3 regions of the Pseudomonas sp. Pso3 genome follow, and region 1 is predicted to be linked to each of the others. Evidence: riboswitches for the same ligand, from Rfam matches in the RefSeq annotation. Region 1 holds a riboswitch; each other region holds the start of a gene.

What was found. Region 1 has a riboswitch for cobalamin ahead of cobO (cob(I)yrinic acid a,c-diamide adenosyltransferase). Riboswitches for the same ligand answer to the same signal wherever they lie in the genome.
Region 2: it holds a riboswitch for cobalamin, as region 1 does, so the genes downstream of both, ACZ5R1_RS02850 (ABC transporter substrate-binding protein) here and cobO (cob(I)yrinic acid a,c-diamide adenosyltransferase) in region 1, are expected to answer to the same signal.
Region 3: it holds a riboswitch for cobalamin, as region 1 does, so the genes downstream of both, cobW (cobalamin biosynthesis protein CobW) here and cobO (cob(I)yrinic acid a,c-diamide adenosyltransferase) in region 1, are expected to answer to the same signal.

The regions. Positions count from the first base shown of each region.
Region 1 covers NZ_AP043687.1:3,325,325-3,328,589, forward strand. The annotation lists gene ACZ5R1_RS15755 (cobyrinate a,c-diamide synthase) at 1-1,216, opposite strand, end outside; gene cobO (cob(I)yrinic acid a,c-diamide adenosyltransferase) at 1,210-1,836, opposite strand; cobalamin riboswitch at 1,938-2,133, opposite strand; gene ACZ5R1_RS15765 (four-helix bundle copper-binding protein) at 2,231-2,560, shown strand; gene ACZ5R1_RS15770 (YggL 50S ribosome-binding family protein) at 2,726-3,094, shown strand; gene ACZ5R1_RS15775 (metallophosphoesterase family protein) at 3,164-3,265, shown strand, end outside.
Region 2 covers NZ_AP043687.1:601,934-605,198, reverse strand. The annotation lists gene ACZ5R1_RS02855 (FecCD family ABC transporter permease) at 1-645, opposite strand, end outside; gene ACZ5R1_RS02850 (ABC transporter substrate-binding protein) at 642-1,658, opposite strand; cobalamin riboswitch at 1,690-1,836, opposite strand; gene cobJ (precorrin-3B C(17)-methyltransferase) at 1,843-3,265, opposite strand, start outside.
Region 3 covers NZ_AP043687.1:2,321,557-2,324,821, reverse strand. The annotation lists gene cobN (cobaltochelatase subunit CobN) at 1-597, opposite strand, end outside; gene cobW (cobalamin biosynthesis protein CobW) at 604-1,656, opposite strand; cobalamin riboswitch at 1,760-2,085, opposite strand; cobalamin riboswitch at 2,144-2,349, shown strand; gene ACZ5R1_RS10840 (CbtB domain-containing protein) at 2,436-2,621, shown strand; gene ACZ5R1_RS10835 (CbtA family protein) at 2,634-3,265, shown strand, end outside.

The DNA of each region.
Region 1 (3,265 bases):
GGTAGACCGCCTCGGCCACCGCCTTGCCGTTGGGGCACAGCCCGCGCGCCCAGGGCGTCTCGGGTGACTCCAGGGCGGAGTGGTGATAGGTGTGGCCGCGCAGGGTGCCCTGCGCGAAATCCACCGACTGCAGGGCCAAGGCGGTGAGTCGCGCCTGCATCCGCGCGCTGCCCGGCAGCAGTCCGAGCAGGCTGGCGGATTCGCCGGCCTTGTCGGTCAGTTCGTCGAGCAGATAGAGCATGCCGCCGCACTCGGCGAGGATCGGCTTGCCCGCCGCATGATGGGCGCGGATGGCCGCGCGCATGCCCAGGTTGTTGGACAGCGTCTGCAGGTGCAGCTCGGGATAGCCGCCCGGCAGATAGAGGCTGTCCACCGCCGGCAGCGTCGTGTCGGCCAGCACGGAAAAGAACTGCAGCTCGGCGCCCAGGGCGCGCAAGAGATCCAGGTTGGCCTGGTAGATGAAGGCCAGGGCCGCGTCCCGGGCCACACCGATCCGCACTCCGGCCAGCAGTGGCTCGACCGCGGTCGGCTCCGGCGCGGCGAAGGCCACCGGCGGCGGCAATTCGATGTCGGAACTGGCGCCCAGGGCATCGGCCGCCATGTCCAGACGGCGATCCAGGTCGGTGACCTCATCGGCCTGGATCAGCCCCAGGTGACGACTGGGCAACTCGATACCGGCATCGCGCGGCAGACTGCCAAAGAAGGTCATGCCCGCCGGCAGGCTGCCGCGGATCAGCTGGGTCTGCCGCGGACTGCCGCTGCGGTTGGCCAGCACCCCGGCGAAGGGCAGGCTCGGCCGGTAATGGGCGAGGCCATAGGCCAGGGCGCCAAAGGTCTGCGCCAGGCCGGCGGCGTCGATCACGCCCAGCACCGGTACGCCAAAGCGCTCGGCCAGGTCGGCGGCCGAGGGCTGGCCGTCGAACAGCCCCATGACGCCTTCGATGAGGATGAGATCCGCCTCCCCCGCCGCTTCCCACAGCAGGCGCCGGCTCTCGGCCTCGCCGATCATCCACAGATCGAGCTGATAGACCGGCGCGCCGCTGGCGCGGGCCAGGATCATCGGATCGAGAAAGTCCGGGCCGCACTTGAACACCCGTACCCGCCGCCCCTGGCGGGCATGCAACCGGGCCAGGGCGGCGGTGACGCTGGTCTTGCCCTGACCCGAGGCCGGGGCGGCGATCAGCAGCGCCGGGCAATGCCGCGTCTCGCCTACCATTCGATGCCCTGCTGGGCGCGGACGCCGGCCTGGAAGGCGTGCTTGACCAGACTCATGTCGGTCACGGTGTCGGCGGCCTCGACGAATGCCTGTGGCGCACCGCGGCCGGTCACCACCACGTGCTGATGAGCCGGACGCCCGGCCAGGTCGGCCAGCACCTGGTCGACCTCCAGATAGCCATGCTTGAAGGCGATGTTGAGTTCGTCCAGCAGCACCAGGCCGATGGCCGGATCGCGCAAGAGCTCCACCGCCACCGCCCAGGCCGCGGCCGCCGACTGCAGGTCGCGGGCCCGGTCCTGGGTGTCCCAGGTGAAGCCCTCGCCCATGACGTGGTAGCGCACCTCGTCCGGGAAGCGCTTGAAGAAGAGTTGCTCGCCGGTGTCACGGCGGCCCTTGATGAACTGCACCACGCCCACCTTCATGCCGTGGCCGAGGGCGCGTGCCGCCATGCCGAAGGCGGAGCTGCTCTTGCCCTTGCCGATGCCGGTATGCACCAGCAGCAGGCCGCGTTCGTCCTGGGCTTCGGCGATGCGGGCGTCGATCACCGCCTTCTTGCGCACCATGCGCGCGCGGTGGCGCTCGTCGCGCTCGGGGCTGGTCGAATCGGGGGTGTCGGTCATGGGCGGTTCTCCGGGTGCGGGCGCGGCGCGGCGGAGAAACGGGCAGAGACGCCGCCCGCGCGAGGCAGGGGGCGACGCCGCGCGACGCCCTCCGCATCGCCGAGATGAACGCAAGCGTGGCCGGTCTCCGGGCTGGTGAGCCGATGCCCTGAGGGCATCCGCTGCGCCCCTTCCCGGCCAGGGCCAGTGGGCATCGCGCAGCTACTGCTCAACTACCGTTGCGGGGGCAGCGCCGGCTCGACCGGCTTCCCTGTTTCACCCCGCTCCAGGCGGGGCACCACGTGCAAGGGCGCAGGGTACGGACTAGCCGGGAGAGCGTCAATCGATGGCGCCGCCCGAACTCGGCGTCGCGCGGACGGGTCCACCCTAGACACCCACCGCCAGGAGCTACCGGATGAACGATGCCACCCTCGCCGCCTGCATCAAGGCCTGCCTCGATTGCGCCGCCGCCTGCGAAACCTGCGCCAGCGCCTGCCTGGGCGAAGCCAATCTGGACATGATGCGCGACTGCGTCCGCCTGGATCGCGATTGCGCCGACGCCTGCCGCCTGGCCGCCACCTTCATGCAGCGCGGCAGCGACCGCATCGCCGAAGCCTGCGCCCTGTGCCTGGCCACCTGCCGTGCCTGCGCCGCCGAATGCGGCAAGCACAAGGCCGAACACTGCCAGGCCTGCGCCCGGGCCTGCGCAGCCTGCGCCGACGCCTGCGCGGCCATGGCCGCCTGAGGCGGCTGCCGATAACCGTATCCGCTGAGCGCCGGCTGCCGTGCTGCGCGCTCTGGTCGCAGCCGAATCCCGCACAGGAAGCCGCCGCTCGGGCGTTCGGCATTGGCATTACCCGGCGACGCCAGGGATAATGCCCGCCCTTTCATCGATATCCAGGCCTTCGCCATGACCGATACCAACCAAGATCCCCGTTTGAGCCGCATGAAGCGTCGCCTGCGCAAGAAGCAGTACCTGGGCGAATTCCAGGAACTGGCCTTTGAAATCAAGGTGAGCTTCAAGAACGAACTCAGCGAAGACGATCTGGACACCTTCCTGGGCGACTTCATCGACTACGTCGAAGAGCGCAAGCTGGACTACATCGGCGGCTTCGACAACGCCTGGGTCGAAGGCACCATCATGGCCAACAAGCGCTACACCTCGCCCACCGAGGAAGACCGCACCGCGCTGCTGGACTGGCTCAAGGCCCGCGCCGAAGTCGGCGAAGCCAACGCCTCCGATCTGCATGACGCCTGGCACCACGACGGCGAAGTCTAACTAGCCTTCGCCGGATAGCTTGGCGTCCGTTGCGGTCGTAAAGGGGAATCCGTTGGAAACCAGGTCCTCATGACGACCCTCCTGCAAATCTCCGATACCCACTTCGGCACCGAGCAACCCGCCGTGGTCGCGGCCCTGGAAGCCCATGTCCGCGAACACGGCGCCGATGTC
Region 2 (3,265 bases), 2.2 Mb from region 1:
GGCGAGCACCACCCCGGCGGCCAGCCAGACATCCGGCCAGCGCACCCCGGCCAGGCTGCCGAGCAGCCAGAACATCACGCTGCGCGCCTGCTCGGCATTGGCCGCGGTGGCGACGATATAGGCGGTCAGAGCATTGAACAGCTGGGAAGCCGCCACCCCGGCGAGGATGATGCGGGTACTGCCGCCGCTGCCGAGAAAGGGCAGCACCACGGCGAAGGCCAGCACCGCGCCGAGAAAGGCACCCAGGGACACGCCGAGCACCCCGCCACCGACGCCCAGCAGCATCACCAGCACCGCGCCGGTGGAGGCGCCGGCCGATAGGCCGAGCACATAGGGCTCGGCCAGGGCGTTGCGCAGCAGCGCCTGAAGGATGGCGCCGGAGACCGCCAGGCCCGCACCGCAGCAGGCGGCCACCAGGGCGCGACTGAGGCGGTATTCCCAGACGATGCCCTGGACGATGCGCTCCACCGGATAGGGCCCCAGGCCGAGGCCGTTGGCGATGGCCTGCAGACTGGTCAGGGGCGCGATGGGCATCTCGCCGAAGGACGCCGCCAGCACCACGCTCGCCGCCAGCGCCAGCACCGCGGCCAGGCCCAGCAGCCAGCGCCAGGGCCGGGCGCCTTCGGCCGCGAGGGGCAGACTCATGGTTGCGGCTTGGCCAGGTCGGCGGCCAGGGTCTCGACGCTGTCCACCACCCGCAGCGAGGGATTGAGGGTCGGGGCATCCACCACCAGCAGATGATTCTCGCGTACCGCGCGCAATTCGCGGGTCAGGGGATCGCTGCGCAGGAAGGCCAGCTTCTTGTCCACGTCATCGGCCGGGTAGAGACGCCGGTCCATGCGCGCCACGACGATATAGTCAGGGTCCAGGCTGGCGATGCGCTCCCAGCTCACCGCCGGCCATTCCTCGGCGCTGTCGACCACGTTGCGCAGCCCCAGGGCCCGGGCGATCCAGGCCGGCGCACCGAGGTTGCCGGCGACCCAGGGATCCCCTTCCAGCCGCGGACTGGAAAACCAGAACAGCACCGAGCGGCCCTGCACCCCGGCGGCTTTGGCCTGCTCGCCCGCGACGGCGATACGGCGGTCCAGGTCGGCGACCAGACGCTCGCCGGCCGGCTGCACATCGAGGATGGCCGCCAGCTCGCGGGCTTCGCGGGTCACCAGCTGCATGTCGAAGGGCGCGCTGCGGCTGCCATCGCTGTTGGAATCGGCGGTCACCGCCTTGCCCTCGCAATCGCTGGGCGCCACATAGGCGGCGATGCCCAGCTTGGCGAAGCGCGGGAAGTCCGCCACCTCGCCACCGGGGCCGACGTGATAGGTGTACTGGGCCGCCACCAGGTCCGGCCGGGTGCCGACCACGGCCTCGAAGCTGGGGGCGTTGTCGGCCAGCCGCGGAATGCCCTTGCCCGCCGCCTGCAGGTCCGCGGGCAAGCCGCCGAACCAGACGCCGGTGCCCACCAGCCGCGCGCCCACGCCCAGGCGCAAGAGCAACTCGGTGCTGGCCTGACCGAGGCTGACCAGCCGCTGGGGCGCGCGCTCGAAGACCAGCTCACGACCGCAGTTGTGCACGGTCAGCGGATAGGCGGTGGCCGCCTGGGTGGTGAGAGAGGCAACGGACAACAGGCCGGCGGCGAGCAGCGGCAGAAGACGGCGAAACATGGACTCTCCTTGGGATGACGCGTCCCTTGTGGATGTTGGGTAGCCCCTGGCAAGGTCTGGCTCGCTTCTCGCGAAGCTCACAGTGGCGCGACCGCACCGGAGTTGCACCGGCTTCCCGCCAGGGAACAGGAAGGTCGCCGAGGGTGAGCCAGCGGCGACCAGGATTCAAGCACTAAATGTTACTTTATAACAATTCCGGATCGTACCAGCGTGGCGTATAGACCCACTCGCCGCCATCGGCCCGCGGGAAACGCCGGGTATGGCTGGAGCCGAGGATCACCAGGGTGCGTGAATCCACCATGTCGCTGCGCAGCGCGCCGAGGCTGGTGTATTCGAGACCGCCACCGGGACGCCCGACGTCGCGGCCGAGGATCACCGGGGTGTTCGCCGGACGGCAGCTGCGCAGGACGTCCAGCGCCCGCTCCAGCTGATGCGGCCGGGCCTTGGAGATGGGGTTGTAGAAGGCCATGGCCAGGTCCGCCGCGGCGGCCTGGCGCAGGCGCTGCTCGATCACCGCCCAGGGCTTGAGGTTGTCGGACAGGGAGATCAGGCAGAAGTCGTGGCCCAGGGGCGCGCCGGCCAGGGCGGCGCTGGCCATGGCCGCGGTGATGCCCGGGAGGATCTCCAGCTCCACCGCCGCCCAGCGCGGATCGTCGGCGCCTTCCAGCACCTCGAGCACCGCGGCGGCCATGGCGAAGACGCCCGGATCGCCGGACGACACCATGACCACCTGGCGACCGCTGGCGGCCAGTTCGAAGGCGTGGCGGGCGCGCTGCAATTCTTCGCGGTTGTCGCTGGCATGGGCCAACTGATCCGGGCGCAAGGGACCGGCCATCTGCACGTAGGTGGCGTAGCCGAGCACGTCCTGGGCCTGGTCCAGGGCGCGGCGCACCACCGGTGCCATGAGCTCCGCCGCGCCGGGGCCGAGACCCACCACGCTGAGGCGCCCACGGCGCTGGCCGAGGTCATCGGCGTCCAGCGGCCGGTCATGCAGGTGCAGGGCGAGACCCTGGGCCTGGGCCCGCGCCACCGACGCCCGGGCGAAGTCCGGGGTGCGGGCGTCGACGAATCTCAGGGGTACGGCCAGCGTCTGGCTCAGCTCGGCGAGGCCGGGCGCGGCCATGTCTTCCGCCCGCGCCAGCAGCAGCGCCACGGCGCCCGGCGCATAGCCGGCGCTGGCGAGCAGCGCGGTGACGGCGGCGGCGGTGGCATCGGCGCGTGCCGCCACCAGCACGGCGCGGGGATGGATCAGCAGGGTGTGATCGTCAGCGCTGGCCAGTGGCGAGACCAGGATACGCTGCCGCGCCGCGGGATCGCGGGCCAGGGGCACCTCATCCAGCCAGGGCGCCTCGCCCTCGATGCGTACCGGGGCGCCGGCCAGCAGATCGGCCACCCGATGCTTGGCCACGTCGACATCGGCCAGGGCATAGCCGGCCGGCGGATCGAGCAGGCAGGTGCCGAATCTCAGTTCGCCACTGGTGGTGATGGCCGGGGCCACGTTCAGCAGCGTACCGAGCTGACGGGCCAGGCGATTGGCGCCGGCCAGGCCGCCCAGCAGCGGCACCACGGCGCTGCCGTCTTCGGCCACGGCCAGCACCGGCGGCTCG
Region 3 (3,265 bases), 1.0 Mb from region 1:
GGTCGGCCAATCCGGTCGCCAGTGCTGGCGCCAGCCGTCCAGACCCAGGCCTTCCGGCTGATAGACCGCCACCCGCGGCAATTCCCGTGGCGGCTGGTAGGTGTACGGGGCACCCAGGCATTCGGCCGCCAGGCAATGCAGGAAATCCCGGGCATTGCCCAGCCCTCCCTGGCGCAGATAGCGCCACAGCCGTTCGGCCAGCTCCGGGGCCACCGTACCCAGGGCCATCAGCTCCGGATCGGGCCGATCGCAGCCGGGTACCGCGATCAGGGTCAGCCCCCGCGCGGCCAACTCGGCCAGCCGTTCCATGCCATAGCGCCAGTAACCCTGGCCGCCATGCAGGGAGATGAACACCACTCGCGCCTGGCTCAGCACCTCCTCGACATAGAGGTCCACCGAGGCGTGGTTCTGCAACTGCATGGGATTGGCCAGGCGCAGACTCGGATAGTCCTCGTCCAGGCTACGGGTCGCCTCCGCCAGCAGCGCCAGGTGCGAATCGCCACTGCAGAGCACGACGATCTCACCGGGCGTCTGCGCCAGGTGAGCGATGCCGTCGTCGGGGACGAAGCCGCCCGGCTGGGTACGCAGCAGATGCATCTGGCGTCAGGCGACCGCGGCGCGCAACTGGGTGGTGATGGCCGCCTGGTCCAGCTCCTGGCCAATCAGCACCAGCTGGGTGCTGCGGGTCTCATCGGTCTTCCAGGGGCGGTCGAAGTGCTTGTCGAAGCGGGTGCCGACCCCCTGGACCAGCAGTCGCAGCGGCTTGCCGGCGATGGCCGCGAAGCCCTTCACCCGCAGCACACCATGGGTCTTGACCACCTCGGCCAGGGCCGCCAGCAGGGTCGCCTCGGCCACCTCGGGCAGCTGGACGCCGAAGGAGTCGAATTCGTCGTGATCGTGGTCTTCATGACCTTCGAGGTCATGGTGGGTGGGACGGCTGTCGATATGGGCCTCGGATTCGGCCTGCAGCCCCAGCAGAACCGACAGCGGCAGCACGCCGCGACTGGCTTCCACCACCTTGACCGCCGGCGGCAACTCCTCGGTGACCTCGGCACGTACCCGCGCCAGGGCCTCGGCATCCAGGCCATCGGCCTTGTTGAGGATCACCAGATCGGCGCTGGCGAGCTGGTCTTCGAACAACTCGTGGAGCGGCGATTCATGGTCGAGGTTGGGGTCCTGGCGGCGCTGGACGTCCACCTGCTCGGGATGGGCGGCGAAGGTGCCGGCCGCCACCGCGGGGCTGTCGACCACGGTGATCACCGCATCCACCGTGCAGGCGTTGCGGATCTCCGGCCACTGGAAGGCCTGCACCAGGGGCTTGGGCAGGGCCAGGCCACTGGTCTCGATGAGGATATGGTCGATGTCGCCGCGGCGGGCTACCAACTCCTTCATCACCGGGAAGAATTCTTCCTGCACGGTGCAGCACAGGCAACCGTTGGCCAGTTCAAAGACGCGGCCCTGGGCCTCTTCCTCGGTACAGCCGATGCTGCACTGGCGCAGGATTTCACCGTCGATGCCCAGCTCGCCGAATTCGTTGACGATCACCGCGATGCGGCGGCCTTCGGCGTGGTCGAGCATGTGCCGCAGCAGGGTGGTCTTGCCGGAACCGAGGAAGCCGGTGACGATGGTGACGGGGGTCTTGGCCAGGGTTTTCATGGGCTGCCCTTAGAGAGAAAGCGAAAGAAGACGGGCAGGCATGCCAGGCGCTCGCGCCGCGGCGAGGCCCCAATGGCAGCCCGGATCACCCCGCCCGGTTGCGTGTTCGAAACGTGGCGAGGCAGGTCTCCTGGCTCGCGGCGCCCGGCTCCGGCCTTCCCGCGTGAGCAGTGGCCTTAGAGCGTGTTCATAATTTCGCGAGCTAGAGTCAAACAAGGCGAAGATGCTTGAGGAAGCGGAGTTTACGAATGGTAAATGAGCATTCCGAAAGCAGCTTCAACGCAGTTTGGCCGACGCGCAGCAAATTATGAACAGGCTCTAGTGGAGAGGCTAAAAACGCCGCTTACAGTTGCGGGGGCAGCCGCGGTGTCGCACCGCGTTCCCTTTCAAGCTCTTGCCGACAAGAGCACCTCGCAACGCGACAGGCTACGAGCGCCCCGCCGGGGTGTCAATCGGCCAGACTTGACCGGCGGACGAGGCGCGTGGTCTGCTCGCCGCTGCTTCAGGTGTCGCGACTCCGCCATGGGTCGCGGTGAAACGGGAAGCCGGTCCGAGTCCGGCACTGCCCCCGCAACGGTAGACGAGCGCAGGATCACAGAGCCACCCGGCCGGCAAGTCTGGGGAAGGCGATCCTGGTAGTTGCAGCCTGCAACCCTCGTGAGTCCGGAGACCGGCCTGCTGCTTTCAAGCAACCCGCGGTGGGCGGTCGTGCTGGACGGCGGCCGCCTGCGGCTCGCTGCCTCGGCGCGTCCCTGCCGCTTCGACTCCGAGGCCCTGCCATGACCGCTACCCGCTCGACCACCGCCCTGCCCCAGACCAGTACCCGCACCCAGCGTCTGACCGCCACCCTGCTCGCCTGCCTGCTCGGCCTGGGCCTGGTGCTTCTGGCCGGTTTCTCCCATGTCGAGGCGCTGCACAACGGCGCTCACGATACCCGCCATAGCGAAGGCTTCCCCTGCCACTAAAAGGAGTTCGCCATGTTCCAGCGTATTGCCTTCAGTGCCGGCGTGGCCGGCCTCCTTGCGGCCCTGTTGCTGAGTGCCCTGCAAAGCCTGTGGCTGACCCCGCTCATCCTCCAGGCGGAAACCTACGAGGTCCAGACCGAGGCGCCCGCCATGGCCGGACAGCATCATCATGGTGAAGAAGCAGCCTGGACGCCGGCGGATGGCTGGCCGCGAACCCTGTCGACCTTTGGCGGCAACCTGGTGGTGGCGGTAGGCTTCGGCCTGATCCTGGCGGGCCTGTTCAATCTAAGAGGCCCGACCCGCCTGCACCAGGGCCTGCTGTGGGGCCTGGCCGGCTATGCCACCTTTTGCCTGGCGCCCAGCCTCGGCCTGCCGCCGGAGCTACCCGGCACGGCCGCGGCGGATCTCACCCTGCGTCAAGCCTGGTGGCTGGGCACTGCCGGTGCCACTGCCGCGGCGCTCGCGCTCCTGGCGTTCACTCGCCATCCCGGCTTCAAGATCGCCGCCCTCGGGCTGCTGCTCATTCCCCATCTGCTGGGTGCGCCCCAACCCGTCGCCCAGGCGAGCCTGGCACCGGAGGCCTTGCAACGGCACTTCCAGATCGCCGTGCTGGCCAGCAACCTGCCGTTCTGGCTGCTCCTGGG